Regions from separate parts of the Mesorhizobium sp. 10J20-29 genome, predicted to be linked through region 3. Evidence: predicted binding sites of a transcription regulator. Region 3 holds the regulator's gene; each other region holds the start of a gene.
What was found. Region 3 encodes PhoB, which activates phosphate uptake and scavenging genes when phosphate is short. Its sites were predicted from a motif close to TGTCATNNANCTGTCAT; they were not measured.
Positions count from the first base shown of each region.

Region 1: a site for PhoB is predicted at 3,305-3,321, ahead of ACT2BZ_RS06635 (DUF2794 domain-containing protein). Genes of this name have one in related genera too.
Region 2: a site for PhoB is predicted at 3,667-3,683, ahead of ppk2 (polyphosphate kinase 2). Genes of this name have one in related genera too.

Region 1 is NZ_CP199156.1:1,380,400-1,385,590, forward strand. Features, by position in the region: gene acnA (aconitate hydratase AcnA) at 1-2,053, shown strand, start outside; gene ACT2BZ_RS06630 (DUF1223 domain-containing protein) at 2,202-2,942, shown strand; gene ACT2BZ_RS06635 (DUF2794 domain-containing protein) at 3,334-3,726, shown strand; gene ACT2BZ_RS06640 (N-acetyltransferase family protein) at 3,767-4,321, opposite strand; gene ACT2BZ_RS06645 (Bax inhibitor-1/YccA family protein) at 4,422-5,191, opposite strand, start outside.
Region 2 is NZ_CP199156.1:2,467,664-2,472,854, forward strand. Features, by position in the region: gene ACT2BZ_RS11835 (ABC transporter permease subunit) at 1-86, shown strand, start outside; gene ACT2BZ_RS11840 (ABC transporter permease subunit) at 98-1,006, shown strand; gene ACT2BZ_RS11845 (ABC transporter ATP-binding protein) at 1,011-1,865, shown strand; gene ACT2BZ_RS11850 (dipeptide ABC transporter ATP-binding protein) at 1,862-2,689, shown strand; gene ppk2 (polyphosphate kinase 2) at 2,711-3,625, opposite strand; gene ACT2BZ_RS11860 (hypothetical protein) at 3,803-4,027, opposite strand; tRNA gene ACT2BZ_RS11865 (tRNA-Thr) at 4,175-4,250, opposite strand; gene ACT2BZ_RS11870 (ThuA domain-containing protein) at 4,422-5,191, shown strand, end outside.
Region 3 is NZ_CP199156.1:803,543-808,733, reverse strand. Features, by position in the region: gene pstB (phosphate ABC transporter ATP-binding protein PstB) at 1-639, shown strand, start outside; gene phoU (phosphate signaling complex protein PhoU) at 680-1,387, shown strand; gene phoB (phosphate regulon transcriptional regulator PhoB) at 1,412-2,101, shown strand; gene ACT2BZ_RS03920 (FG-GAP repeat domain-containing protein) at 2,107-3,744, opposite strand; gene ACT2BZ_RS03915 (di-heme oxidoredictase family protein) at 3,759-5,171, opposite strand.

The DNA of each region.
Region 1 (5,191 bases), 580 kb from region 3:
CACCGATTCGCACACCACCATGGTCAACGGCCTCGGCGTGCTCGGCTGGGGCGTCGGTGGCATCGAGGCGGAAGCAGCGATGCTGGGTCAGCCCGTGTCGATGCTCCTGCCCGAAGTCATCGGCTTCCGCCTGACCGGCAAGCTGACGGAGGGCGTCACCGCCACCGACCTGGTGCTCACCGTCACGCAGATGCTGCGCAAGAAGGGCGTCGTCGGCAAGTTCGTCGAATTCTACGGCCCGGGCCTGTCCAACATGACGCTCGCCGACCGCGCCACGATCGGCAACATGGCGCCCGAATACGGCGCGACCTGCGGCTTCTTCCCGGTCGATTCCGAGACCATCCGCTACCTGACCATGTCCGGCCGCGCCGAGAGCCGCATCGAACTGGTCGAGGCCTATTCCAAGGCCCAGGGCATGTGGCGCGAGAAGGATTCGCCGGAGCCTGTCTTCACCGACCTTCTCGAACTCGATCTCGGCGAGGTCGTGCCGTCCATGGCCGGGCCGAAGCGCCCCGAGGGACGCGCGGCGCTGCAGGACATCCCGTCCGGCTTCGCCAAGGCTATGGAGACCGAATACAAGAAGACGGTCGACGCCGCCGCCCGCTACAAGGTCGAGGGCGAGGATTTCGATCTCGGCCATGGCGACGTGGTGATCGCCGCCATCACCTCCTGCACCAACACATCGAATCCGAGCGTGCTGATGGCAGCCGGCCTCGTGGCGCGCAACGCCAACCGGCTCGGCCTGAAGCAGAAGCCGTGGGTGAAGACGTCACTGGCGCCCGGCAGCCAGGTCGTTGCCGAGTATCTGGAGAAGTCGGGCCTGCAGAAGGAACTCGACCAGATCGGCTTCAACCTCGTGGGCTTCGGCTGCACCACCTGCATCGGCAATTCCGGTCCGCTGCCGGCGCCGATTTCCAAGACCATCAACGACAAGGGCCTGATCGGCGCGGCCGTGCTGTCGGGCAATCGCAACTTCGAGGGCCGCGTCTCGCCGGACGTGCAGGCGAACTATCTTGCCTCGCCGCCTCTCGTCGTCGCCTATGCGCTGGCCGGGACCGTGACCCGGGACCTAACCACCGAGCCGCTCGGCGAGGACCGCGACGGCAACCCGGTCTTCCTGAAGGATATCTGGCCGTCGAGCCAGGAGATCGACGAGTTCATCGCCGAGAACGTCACGCGCGAACTCTTCGCGCGCAAATATGCCGACGTCTTCAAGGGCGACGACAACTGGAAGGCTGTCCAGATACCTGAGGGCCAGACCTACACCTGGGACAATGACTCGACCTATGTCCAGAACCCGCCCTACTTCACCGGGATGGGCAGCAAGCCGGCCGCTATCGGCCGCATCGAGGGCGCACGCATCCTTGGCCTGTTCGGCGACAAGATCACCACCGACCACATTTCGCCGGCCGGTTCGATCAAGGCCGCGTCGCCGGCCGGAAAGTACCTCACCGACCACGGCGTCGGCGTTGCCGACTTCAACCAGTACGGCACGCGCCGCGGCAATCACGAGGTGATGATGCGCGGCACCTTCGCCAACATCCGCATCCGCAATCACATGCTGGGCGAGAACGGGCGCGAGGGCGGCTACACCATCCACTATCCCTCCAAGGAAGAGATGCCGATCTACGACGCAGCCATGCAGTATCGCCAGGAAGGCGTGCCGCTGGTCATCTTTGCCGGCGTCGAATACGGCAACGGATCGTCGCGCGACTGGGCGGCCAAGGGCACCAACCTGCTCGGCGTACGCGCCGTCATTGCGCAGTCCTTCGAGCGCATCCACCGCTCGAATCTCGTCGGCATGGGCGTCGTTCCCTTCGTGCTCGACGCCGGCACCTCCTGGGCCTCGCTTGGCCTGAACGGCGACGAGACCGTAACCATCGAAGGCCTGGAGGCCATCCGCCCGCGCCAGAAGATGGTGGCGAAGATCAGCTATGCCGACGGCCGCACCGTCGACGTGCCGATCCTGTGCCGCATCGATACGGTCGACGAGCTCGAATACTTCAAGAACGGCGGCATTCTGCAATACGTGCTGCGCGATCTCGCCGCCTAGCATCCGCATCCCTGTCCGCCGGGCTCTGGCCCGGCGGTTCGGGCGGCGGGCCGGGGTTTCACCGCAACGTGACTTCCCGTTGTTCGGATGATCTGTCAATCAGGTCGGCAATCATCTGGGAGGCGGCATCGGCGGAGCCGCAATGCATATGCGTAACAGGATCTTGTTGACGGCCGCGACCTTGCTCGCCCTGTGCGCGCCATCGCTCGGCGGTGATTTCCAGAGGCCGGCCGGCGTCGTCGAACTCTTCACCAGCCAGGGCTGCAGTTCCTGCCCGCCCGCCGACCACGTGCTCGACGAGCTTGCCAGCAGCGGCGACGTCATCGCACTCGGCTACCACGTCGACTACTGGGACTATCTCGGCTGGAAGGACACGCTCGGCAGCCCCGAGAACACCAAGCGGCAGTACCAGTACGGCAAATCGCTTGGAGAGCGCTCGGTCTACACGCCGCAGGCAGTCATCAACGGCTCAAGCCATGTCAACGGCGGCAAGCGCAGCGCCGTGCTTGGCGCCATAGGCAAGACACGCGAGGCCGGCGGACTGCCGATCGGCATCGCCGTCAGCGAGGCCGGCGACAGCATCATCATCAACACCGATGCCGCGCCGAACCAGAAGGGCAATGCCCACCTCGTTCTCGTCTATTTCGACCCGCAGCACCCGGTGGTCATCCAGCGCGGCGAGAACCGGGGAAAGACCATCAACTACGCCAATCCGGTCACCGATATCCAGACTGCGGGAATGTGGCACGGCAAGGCGGCGAGTTTCGAATTCCCCAAGAGCGAGATCCTGCGCAAGGGCGGCTGCGCCGTGCTGCTGCAGTCGGTCCGCCCGGGCGGCCTGCCGGGTCCCATCCTCGGCGCAGCGATGATCGGCCAGCCAGCGAGCTGAACCGCTTTCCGGATACTAAAAAGCCGGCGCCAGCTTGCTACTGACACCGGCCATTTTGGTCTTTGGGATCGTCGCACCCGACTTCCCGAAGGAAGCCGAGGTTGGTTCGATCCGACTCAGACCCGTGGGCGGGGGGCTTGGGGTTTACGAGCCAGTGCCGGACCGAACCGTCTCAGGCAACACAAGTAAATTCGTCGGACATTGGGGCGTGAGCACGGATAAATAACGGCAGCAATGTGGCGTGACATCACCAATCAATTCAGAATGTATCTGTCGCGTGAACAGCTGGTTTGCCATTCTGCGCCGTTGCGTGATTGCATCCTCGGGTATTGCAATTGCAGCGTGAAAACGTCACCTTTGATTGTCAGGCAACTGTCATGAAAGGTCGCTGATGATGGATCGCGCCCCGGGACCGGAGGATAGGGAAGACTCCGGGATACTGATCCGCCTCCATGAGGCGCGGCGCGAACGTCAGGACCTGCCCGTTACGTTTCACCGACGCGAACTCGACCAGATCCTGCGCCTCTATGGCCGGATGGTCGCGGCCAACGAATGGCGCGACTATGCTATCGACCATCTTCAGGACCGCGCCGTATTCTCCGTCTTCCGGCGCACCTCCGAGACCCCGCTTTACCGCATCATCAAGGATCCGTCGCTCGCGCGCCGGCAGGGCGCCTGGTCGGTCGTCGCGGCTGGCGGGCAGATTCTCAAGCGCGGTCATGAGCTTGCCCGCGTCCTGAGCGTCTTCGACAAGAGCCTGAAGCTGGTCAGCGGCAGGTCCTGAACGGATCGGCTCCGCCGGCAAGCAAGCGGACTGCGACCTGCTACGCCCTCACCGGGCCCGGCTCGGCGTCAGGCGGCGTCTCCGAACCGCCATTCATCGAAAACTGCATGAACACCGTATCGAGCCAGCGCCCGTGCTTGTAGCCCGAGCCCTCCAGCCTCCCGCAATGGCGGAAACCGACGCGCGCATGCAGCCTGACTGACGGACTTTCTGGCGAACCGTCGCCTATCACCGCGATCATCTGCCGAAAGCCGAGCGCCTCGGTCTCGCCGATCAGGCGCTCGAGCAGCGACCGGCCGGTGCCGCTGCCCTTCGCCCAGGGCGCGACATAGACCGAGTTCTCGACGATGAAGCGATAGGCCGGCCGCGGCCGGAACGGCCCGGCATAGGCATAGCCGGCAATCCGTCCGGAGATTTCGGCCACCAGGTAGGGAAAGCCGCCATCAGCCAGTGTGCGGTAGCGTCTGGTCATCTCGGCGAGCGAAGGCGGTTCGAGTTCGTAGCTCGCCGTGCCGTTGAGAACCGCATCGGCATAGATCTTGGTGATCGCGTCGAGGTCCGCCGCGAACGCGGGCCGGATCTGTGTGGTGGTCATGTCGCGCTCGTCAGTGATTCACCGATCAAAGCAGCGGTCCGGCCAAAAGAAAAGGGCGGCCGCATGGGCCGCCCTCGGATTTCTGCGTGTACGGCAGCGGCTATTCGCGGTTGCCGAGGAACTGCAGCAGGAAGGTGAACAGGTTGATGAAGTCGAGGTAGAGGCGCAGCGCGCCCATGATTGCCTTGCGGCCCGAGACTTCGGAGCTGTCGCCCTCGTAGTACATTTCCTTGATCTGCTGCGTGTCGTAGGCCGTGAGGCCTGCGAAGATCAGCACGCCGATCGACGAAATGGCGAACTGCAGTGCCGACGACTGCAGGAAGATGTTGACCACCATCGCGATGATCAGGCCGAACACGCCCATGACAAGGAACGTGCCCATGCCGGTCAGGTCGCGCTTGGTCGTATAGCCCCACAGCGACAGAGCGCCGAAGGCGGCCGCGGTGATGAAGAAGGTCTGCACGATGCTCTGCGCCGTATAGACCAGGAAGATCGACGACAGCGACAGGCCCATCAGGCCGGCGAAGACCCAGAACGCGGTCTGCGCAGCGGACGTCGTCATCGAGTTGATGCGGGCGCTGAGGTAGAACACCATGCCCAGCGGAGCCAGCATGACCACCCAGCGCAGCGGCGAACCGTAAAGAGTCTGTCCGACGCTGGTGAGCATCTTGCCGTTGCCCAGTGTGGCAACTGCTGTTGCAGGGTCGTTGGTCGTCGCCAGCATAATCGTGCCAAGCGCGGCCAGGCCCGTAATGACGAGGCCCAGTGCCATCAGGTTGTAAACCTTGAGCATGTAGGCGCGCAGGCCCTCGTCGATGGACGCGTCCGCGTGGGTGCCCACGTTCACGGCGCGTGCCTGATAATTTCGAA
Region 2 (5,191 bases), 1.7 Mb from region 3:
TGCTGCTGATCGCCGGCATCATCATGATCGTCAACCTCATCGTCGATCTGCTCTACGGGCTGATCAACCCGCGAATCCGGCACTAGGAGCAACGCGCATGGCCGAAACCAACGCTGTCCAGCCCGTCTCGCTCGACCCGTCCCGCCGCCGCCGGCTGGCCGAGTTCTGGTTCTATTTCTCCGAAAACCGCGGCGCGGTTCTCGGCTTCTGGCTCTTCGTGCTGCTCGTCATCGTGGCGCTGCTGGCACCGGTCATCGCGCCACACCTGCCCAACGCGCAGTACCGCGACGCCGTGCTCGTGCCGCCGTTCTGGGAGGAGGGCGGCAGCGCCGTCTTCCCGCTCGGCACCGATCCGGTCGGCCGCGACATGCTCTCGCGCCTGCTCTACGGCGCACAATATTCGCTCTTCATCGGCGTCGTCGTCACCACGATAGCGCTGTTGGGCGGCATCTTCATCGGCGTCATCGCAGGCTATTTCGGCGGCTGGATCGACACCGTCATCATGCGCATCATGGACGTCATCCTGGCTTTCCCGTCGCTGCTCCTGGCGCTTGTTCTGGTGGCGGTTCTCGGGCCTGGCCTGACCAATGCGATGATCGCCATCGCGCTGGTGCTGCAGCCGCATTTCGTGCGCCTGACGCGCGCTGCCGTGATGACCGAGAAGGGCCGCGAATACGTCACCGCGGCGCGGGTCGCCGGCGCCGGGCCGATGCGCCTGATGTTCCGCACCATCCTGCCCAACACCATGGCGCCGCTCATCGTGCAGGCGACGCTCTCCTTCTCGAGCGCCATCCTCGACGCCGCCGCACTGGGCTTCCTGGGCATGGGCGCGCAGCCGCCGACGCCCGAATGGGGCACCATGCTGGCCGAGGCGCGAGAGTTCATCCTGCGCGCCTGGTGGGTTGTCACCTTCCCCGGCATCGCGATCCTGATCACCGTCCTGGCGATCAATCTGGTCGGCGACGGCCTGCGCGATGCGCTCGATCCCAAGCTGAAGAGGTCCTGAGCCCATGCCCCTGCTTGAAATCGAAAACCTCGTCGTCGAATTCGCCACCGCGGCGGGACAGTTCCGCGCCGTCGACGGCGTCTCGCTGTCGGTCGAGCCGCGCGAGGTTCTGGCCATCGTCGGCGAATCCGGTTCCGGCAAGTCGGTCTCGATGCTGGCTGTCATGGGCCTTCTGCCCTGGAGCGCCAAGGTCACCGCCGACCGCATGGAGTTCGACGGCGTCGACCTCATGACGCTGACGCCGGCCGAGCGCCGCAAGATGGTCGGCAAGGACATGGCGATGATCTTCCAGGAGCCGATGGCAAGCCTCAATCCCTGCTTCACCGTCGGCTTCCAGATAGAGGAAGTGCTGGCAGTGCACATGGGCATGAGCCGCGCAGAGCGCCGCGCGCGCGCCATCGAACTGCTCGACCTCGTCGGCATTCCCGACCCGGCCGATCGCCTCAGTTCCTTCCCGCACCAGATGTCGGGCGGCCAGTGCCAGCGCGTCATGATCGCCATCGCGATCGCCTGCAATCCCAAGCTCCTGATCGCCGACGAGCCGACCACCGCGCTCGACGTCACCATCCAGAAGCAGATCCTCGACCTGCTGGTCAGCCTGCAGGAAAAGTACGGCATGGGCCTGATCATGATCACCCACAACATGGGCGTGGTGGCCGAGACCGCCGACCGCGTCATCGTCCAGTACAAGGGGCGCAAGATGGAAGAGGCCGACGTGCTGTCGCTGTTCGAGAACCCGAAGAGCAACTACACGCGTGCGCTTCTGTCGGCATTGCCCGACAATGCGACGGGCGACCGCCTGCCCACCATCTCCGACTATCTCGTCGACGAACAGCCTGCCGCCGGAGCCGCGTCATGACAGCAGTCCTCGAAGCCCGCAACCTGGTGCGCGACTACCATGTCGGTGGCGGCCTGTTCGCCAAGCCGCGCACCGTCCATGCCGTGAAGGGCGTCAGCTTCTCGGTCGAGAAGGGCAGGACGCTCGCCATCGTCGGCGAGAGTGGTTGCGGCAAGTCGACACTCGCCCGCATCGTCACGCTGATCGATCCGGCGACCGCCGGCGAGCTGTTCATCGAGGGCCAGAAGGTCGACATCGCCAAGGACAAGCTGACGCCTGTGATGCGCCAGAAGGTGCAGATCATCTTCCAGAACCCCTACGGCTCGCTCAACCCGCGTCAGAAGATCGGTGACGTGCTCGGCGAACCGCTGCTCATCAACACCGACATGCCGGCCTCGGAGCGACGCGACCGCGCCATGGCCATGCTGAAGAAGGTCGGCCTGGCTGAGGAACATTTCGCCCGCTATCCGCACATGTTCTCGGGCGGCCAGCGCCAGCGTATCGCGATTGCCCGAGCGCTGATGCTGAACCCCAGCCTGCTGGTGCTCGACGAGCCGGTCTCGGCACTTGACCTGTCAGTGCAGGCGCAGGTGCTGAACCTGCTTGCCGACCTTCAGGACGAGTTCCAGCTCACCTACGTCTTCATCAGCCATGACCTCTCGGTGGTGCGCTATATCGCCGACGAGGTGATGGTCATGTATTTCGGCGAGGCCGTCGAATACGGCCCTCGCGACGAGGTCTTCGCCAACCCGAAGCACGACTACACGAAGACGCTTTTCGCCGCGACGCCGCGCGCCGACGTCGCTTCGATCAAGGCGCGCCTGGCAAGGAAGGCCGCGGCCTGACCGCGGCCCGGCCCTGAACGCTCAGTAGCGCTGCGGCACGTACATTTCGCCGGGCACCGGGTGGCGCACATAGTCGTCGTGGTGCACCCGCGGCGGCAGCTCTATCTCGGGCTTGGGCACGTCGCCATAGGGGATCTGCTCGAGCAGGTGCGCGATGCAGTTGAGCCTCGCCTTCTTCTTGTCGACGGCCTGCACCACCCACCAGGGCGCATCTTCCGTATGGGTGCGCGCCAGCATCTCTTCCTTGGCCCTGGTGTAGTCTTCCCAATGCACCCGGCTCTCCATGTCCATCGGGGAGAGCTTCCACTGCTTCAGCGGGTCGTGGATGCGCATCTTGAAGCGGAACTGCTGCTCTTCGTCGGTGATCGAGAACCAGTATTTGACGAGCACGATGCCGGAGCGCACGAGCATGCGCTCGAACTCGGGCACCGAACGGAAGAACTCTTCGAGCTCCTCCCTGGTGCAGAAGCCCATCACGCGCTCGACGCCCGCCCGGTTGTACCAGGAGCGGTCGAACAGCACCATCTCGCCGGCCGACGGCAAATGCGGCACGTAGCGCTGGAAGTACCACTGGTTCTTCTCCCGGTTGGTCGGCGCGGGCAGGGCGACGACGCGGCAGATGCGCGGGTTGAGCCGCTGCGTCACGCGCTTGATGGCGCCGCCCTTGCCGGCCGAGTCGCGGCCCTCGAAGATCACCAGCACCTTCAGCTGCTTGTGCTGCACCCAGTCCTGCAGGCGCACCAGTTCGTGCTGCAGCCGGAACAGCTCGCGGAAGTAGATCTTGCGGTCGAGCGTCTGCTCGGCCGGGCCGGACATGCCCTCGGCGACCACCTCGTCGAGCCGGTCTTCCTCCATTTGCACCTCCAGTTCCTCGTCGAAACTGTCGGCGATCTCGTCCTTGATCCGGTTGAGGTCGTAGCTCTGGCTGTCGTTCATGGCGCATGTCCCCGTTGTGGCCCTACAAGGAGCCGGCTTTTGCAACAGAGATGTGACAAGCCGGCAGAGATAGGCGCGCGGAACTGCCCGTCGGTCGAACTGCCGCAGGGGGAGTGAGGCGTAATGAAGTCTCGGCGAATGACCGGCGGGCTGGCGGAACGGCCAAGCTGTGTGTTGCTAGCGCCGTGACCATTTTAGCGCGACCAGGGGCCCCGCGATCAGCCCGACGAGGATCCCGCCGAGCATCCAGACGACCACGACATAGCCGGAATAGCCCTCGAAGCCCGAGGTGCCTGCAAGTTCAGTGTAGAGAAGGCCGGCAAGGAGGCCGATGCCGCCGCCCAGACCGCCACCCAGCACCAGGCCGAGAAATGCCAGCGCTATCCTGCCCGCAGCACTCATGATCACATTACCCCGTATGACCGCACGATGCCAAATGAGGGCGACGCCCCGTGCCCGGGATACTACGCTCATTTCGGCCGGGCGATAGCCACAGGCCGACGGAGCCTAATCCGGTGGAGGGCGATATGGAAGGTCTGGCGAGATTGTTGGTGCCGCTTAGGTGACTCGAACACCTGACCCCATCATTACGAATGATGTGCTCTACCAACTGAGCTAAAGCGGCCGCCGTCCGCCATGGTCGTTACGACGGATTGCGCGGGTGATAGCTTCATTGCGTGCCGAATTCAAGCGGGCGCGTGGCCCATTTGAAAATTCACCGGAACGCCGCGGCGGCGCCTTCTCATCGTCACCTGCACCCACTACTATGCCTCCCAAAGCGCTTTGGGAGTGAAACATGACGATTCGAGCGGTGGTCTGGGGCGAAAATGTCCACGAGCAGACCAGCAAGGAAGTGCGCGCCCTCTATCCCGATGGCATGCATGCGACGATAGCCGCCGCTCTTGCCGGCGACGGGGCCATCGAGGCATCCACGGCAACTCTTCAGCAGCCCGAGCACGGCCTGACCGCGGAGCGTCTCGCCACAACCGACGTGCTGCTCTGGTGGGGCCATGCGGCGCATGGCGACGTCGCCGACGACATCGTCGAGCGCGTGCAGAAGCGCGTCTGGGAAGGCATGGGCCTGATCGTCCTGCATTCCGGCCATTACTCCAAGATTTTCAAGCGCCTGATGGGCACGCCATGCTCTCTGAAGTGGCGCGAGGCCGGCGAGCGCGAGCGCGTCTGGGCGATCAACCGCGGCCACCCGATCGCGCAGGGCATCGGCGAATGCCTCGAGATCGCCGAGACCGAGATGTACGGCGAGCCCTTCGCCGTGCCTGAGCCGATGGAGACGGTCTTCGTATCTTGGTACGAAGGCGGCGAGGTGTTCCGCTCAGGCATGACCTGGCAGCGCGGCGCCGGCCGCATCTTCTACTTCTCGCCAGGGCACGAGACCTATGCCATCTATCACAATCAAGGCGTCCAGCAGGTGCTGCGCAACGCCGTTCGCTGGGCGCACAACCCGGCGCCGGCCTGGTCCGCGATCACCGAGGCGCCCAATGTGCCGGTCGCTTCGGCCAAGGAGAAGATCGTGCAGAAGGGTGCCCGTCTCCATGCCGATGGCGA
Region 3 (5,191 bases):
TGCGGCAAGTCGACCTTTCTGCGCTGCCTGAACCGGATGAACGACACGATCGACGGCTGCACGGTCGCCGGGTCGCTGACGCTCGACGGCGAGGATATCTACGATCCATCGATCGACGTGGTCGAACTGCGCGCCAGGGTCGGAATGGTCTTCCAGAAGCCGAACCCGTTTCCGAAGTCGATTTACGAGAACGTTGCCTACGGCCCCCGCATCCACGGCCTCGTCAAATCCAAGAGCGATATGGACGCGGTGGTGGAATCAAGCCTGAAGAAGGCGGCAATCTGGAACGAGGTAAAGGACCGGCTGCACGAGTCCGGCACCGGCCTGTCGGGCGGACAGCAGCAACGTCTCTGCATCGCGCGCGCCATCGCCGTGTCGCCGGAAGTCATCCTGATGGATGAGCCGTGCTCGGCGCTCGATCCGATCGCGACCGCCAAGGTCGAGGAGCTGATCGACGAATTGCGGCAGAACTACACGATCGTCATCGTGACGCATTCCATGCAGCAGGCTGCCCGCGTGTCGCAGCGCACGGCGATGTTCCATATCGGCTACCTCGTCGAAGAGGGCGCGACGGAGAAGATGTTCACCAACCCCGACGACAAGCGCACCCAGGATTATATCACCGGCCGGTTCGGCTAAGCCGCATCCTCCCAAGCGGCAGACCACGAGGACCTAGATCATGGGCGAACATACCGTCACTTCTTTCGACGACGACCTCTCCGGCATCCAGAAGCTGATCAACGACATGGGGGACCTTTCGGGGACCATGGTCAGAGGTGCGATCCGCGCATTGCTGCAATCCGATGGGGCGCTGGCGCAGCGGGTCGTCTCGGACGACGTGATCATGGATGCGCGGCAGCGCGAACTCGACGACCGGGCAATCACCCTGATCGCCAAACGGCAGCCGATGGCCCAGGACCTGCGTGCAGTCGTTGGTGCCATCCGCATGGCCGGCGATCTCGAGCGGATCGGCGACCTGGCCAAGAATATCGCCAAGCGCGTCAGCGCAGTCGGGCAGAGCCCGGCGCCGCGCAGCCTCGCGCATGGCATCGAGGGAATGTCCGAAATGGTGCTCAGCCAGGTCGACGGTGTCATCAAGCACTACCTGGCCCGCGACGCCGACGCCCTGCGTGACCTGCGCATCGACGATGAGAAGATCGACGTCAAGTACACGTCGGTCTTTCGCGAGCTTCTGACCTACATGATGGAAGATCCGCGCAACATCACCTCCTGCACGCACCTCCTGTTCTGTGCCAAGAACCTCGAGCGCATCGGCGACCACGTCACCAACATCGCCGAGAACGCCTATTTCGTGGTTACAGGACAACAATTGCCGGTATCCCGTCCCAAGCTCGACGAAACGTCGCTGTCGGTCTTGGCGGAATAGCGCGCTGGAAAGAGCATCAAGCCAATGATTGCGCCCAAGATCATGGTCGTCGAGGACGAGGAGCCGCTCGGCGTGCTGCTCCGATACAACCTCGAGGCCGAAGGCTACCAGGTCGAGATCGTGACGCGCGGCGACGAGGCCGAAATCCGCCTGCAGGAAAATGCACCGGACCTTCTTGTGCTCGACTGGATGGTGCCTGCCATCTCGGGCATCGAACTTTGCCGCCGCTTGCGCATGCGACCTGAAACGCAGCGGCTGCCGATCATCATGCTGACGGCGCGCGGCGAGGAAAGCGACAGGGTGCGCGGGCTTTCGACAGGCGCCGACGATTACCTGGTGAAGCCGTTCTCGACGCCGGAATTCATGGCGCGCGTGCGCGCCCTGCTGCGCCGGGCCAAGCCGGAAGTGCTGTCCAGCGTGCTCAAGGTCGGCGACATCATGCTCGACCGTGAGGCGCACCGGGTCTACCGCAAGAAGAACGAGATCAAGCTCGGGCCGACGGAGTTCCGTCTGCTGGAGTTCATGATGCGCCATCCGGGACGCGTGTTCTCGCGCAGCCAGCTGCTCGACAATGTCTGGGGCGAGACGATCTACATCGACGAGCGCACTGTCGACGTGCATGTCGGGCGCCTGCGCAAGGCAGTCAACAATGGCCGCATGCCAGACGTGATCCGCACGATCCGTGGTGCCGGCTACGCCATCCGCGAAGACTAGGCCTGCTACTCGGCCGGGTACCAGTATTTAGCGCCGGGCGCGTCGCGTCCGATGATGACGAAATTGTTGGCGAAGACCCGGTAGGGCGCGCTCCATTCCCCATCCGGCCATTTGACCCGGATCTCGGCGCGCTCCGCCGTGCCGACGCCGACGTGGATAAAGCCTGCATGTCCGGCCGCGTGGCCGCCGCCGACCTGAACGCTGCGCACATAGGTCTGGGTGCCCGATTTGACGTAAATGAGGGCGCCCACGGCGTCGCGATTGACGTCCTTCTGTCGCAGTTCGATGCCGACGAAGTTGCCCATGGGCCGAGCCAGGTCACCGGCCACCGCACCGCAGTTGCGGAACAGGCTGGCCTTCTGGCCGCGGTTGACGACGAGCAGGTCGAGCATGCCGTCCATGTTGAAATCCTCGACGATGGCTCCGCGTCCCTTGGTGGGCAATGCGATGCCGGCGACATCGCCGGCTTCGGCGAAGCTGCCGTCCCATTGGCCGATCAGGAGGTTGTCCGGATCGTTGGCGGCGAAATCGGGCATCTGCTCGACATTGCCCTTGGCAATGAACAGGTCGAGCAGGCCATCATTGTTGAAGTCGGCGAACTCGGAATGCCATCCGGTCGACGGCTTCAGGTCGCCGCCGGTGTAGGGGCGATGCGCGGTGGCGCCCTTGTCCCAGGCAACGTCCGTATAGACCGGCCGGTTCTCGTCCGACTCGTCGTCGAGCTTCTGCAGCTTGGTGTCGCCCATCGACGTCAATGCGTACTCGGGCGTGCCGTCGCCGTCGATGTCGCCCTCGGCGATGCCCATGCCCCAGATCGTCAAATGCTGCCAGCCGTCCGCCTTGCCGTAGAGCCGGGGCGGATTCTCCGGCTCGACCTTCCACAGTTGCTCCTCGCCACCGCGATAATACTGGCGGTCGTTGGTGACCCTCAGCGAGGGCGTGCCAGAGCGGTTCCAGTCGGTAAACAGCATCGACAGCGCGCAGTAGCCGGGGGTCAGCGCGGAAGGCTGCGAGTAGTCGGGTCTGTCGCCCGGTTGCGGGCGGGCGAGAACATTTTCCTCGCAGGTGCCCCAGGGCGAACCGGGAGCGGCACGGTCGACATAGTTGCCGAAGGCAAGGGTCGGGTATTTCAGGCCTGCTTCCCAGGTCGCGGCGAAGGCCGTCGTCCAGGTGCGGCCGCCATCGAGCGAGAGCTGCCTGTTGGCCTTGGTGAAGCTACAGCCCGGACCGCCCCTCAGAACAATGTTCTCGCCGAGCCGCAGGAGAACAAGGTCGCGGTGGCCGTCATTGTCGATGTCGAGTGCATAGGCGCCGAGCACGTTGGCGAGATCCTTGGCGTCGAGGTCGAGCGACTTTTCGGCAAAGCGCAGGTCGCCGCCCGCCGCGCTCTCGTTGACATAGAGGCCCGATGCGCCCTTGCCGCCGGCCAGGAAGACGTCCGGGCGCCTGTCGCCGTTGCAATCGAGCGAAGCGCCGCCGCCACCGACGAAGAACTCCCATGGGCCGGTGTAGGAATGATCGATGCCTGCCGCCAGCGCCTCCTCGTGCATCTGCGGGATGTCATTGACGGGCTTGCGCGGCGCAGTGTCCTCGGCCCATGCCGGCACGGCTGCGGCCAGCGCGGTAAGGAGGGTCGCCAGCATGTTGCGGCGCGCGCTCACCGGGCCACCGCCGCCGGGTCGATGACCAGCGTCCTCAGGAAGGCAATCAAGCCGTCGCGCTCTGCATCGGAAAGCGCGATGTAGCCGTCGCGGGCTTTCCTTCCTTCGCCGCCATGAGCCCGTATGACCCCGTCGAGCGTGGGAAGGTCGTTGCGGTGTCCGTAGGGATCGGTCGAGCCGACGCCCCATAGTTCGCTGGTCATGAAGACGTTGCGCTCGACGAAACGCTGGGCCAGCAGTTCGTTGCCGAGCGCCGCCACCTGTTCGTCGGCGATCACGTGGCGTTTCAGGTCGCCAAACAGCGGCACCAGGACGTCACCTTTCTCGTTGCGGGGCAGGGCCCTGGCCCAGGCATAGAGCGAGAGATCGTAGACTGCAGGATCCGCTACTTCGGCGGTGCGCAGCGTGCCCGCCATGTCCGAGGGGCCGGGATCGACGAATTTCAGCGAGGCGAGCGGCAGGGACGACCTGTGGCATTCGGCGCAACCGATGGCCTCGAAGGTCGCGCTGCCGTTTGTCGCGGCGGCCTGCCATGCAGGATCAGTCGGCCGCAGGACCGTCGGCGGCGGCAGCGTCGCCTGCCAGGCCACCAGTGCCGAGATGTCGCCTACCGAGATCTCGTCCTCGTGGCCGTCGCCGTCATGGTCGCGCGTGCCTGTCCAGCGCTCGCCGAAGCGTTCCGATGCCTGCATGCCGTGGTGGTGATTGAGTGCATTGTCGGTGAACTGGCGCAGCGATGTCATGACGCCCTTCTGGCTGAAGGGGCGGATGACGAGGTCGGCGTCGACGCCCTCGACGCCGCCGAGGTCGATGACGCCGTCCGGTGCAGCGACGATCGTGCCGAAGTCGACGCCTTTTGCTGCGAGAGATGCCGTGACCGGTTCGCCGGTCCTGCGTGCCTCTGCTGCAGCCTGGCTGCGGATGGTGCGCAGCTCTGCCGTCATTTCTCGCGCCAGGAGTTCTATCAGGCCGGCGCCGAAAAGATGGTTCGACCCGCGCTCGTTCGAGAACTGCGGGTCGAGGCTGTCGAAGTCGGCGCTCTCAAAACCCTCGGAGACGAAGACATTGGTGACGAAATCGCCTGCTCCGCCGACCACCGGCTGGTTGTGACAGCCTGAACAGGCATTGGAATCCATGCCCGCGGTGCGGAAGAAGGGGCTTTCGGGAGCCCGCTTGCGTTTCGTCGGAATGATCGCCTGGGTGGCGAACGGCCGGCCCACGCCATCGGCTTCGGTGAAGCGGCCGGTGAACAGAATCTCACCCTTGCTGCGGAGCGCCTCAAGGGCCTCAAGCGACAGGGTGCCGTTGATCGTCGACTGATCGACATGTTCGTGGATGACCTTTTCCGACCAGGGGCTGGCGACCGCGAGGACGGGGCTGGCGAGGATGGCGGCGATGAGGGCCGCCAAACTTGCGCGACTGCAGCAAC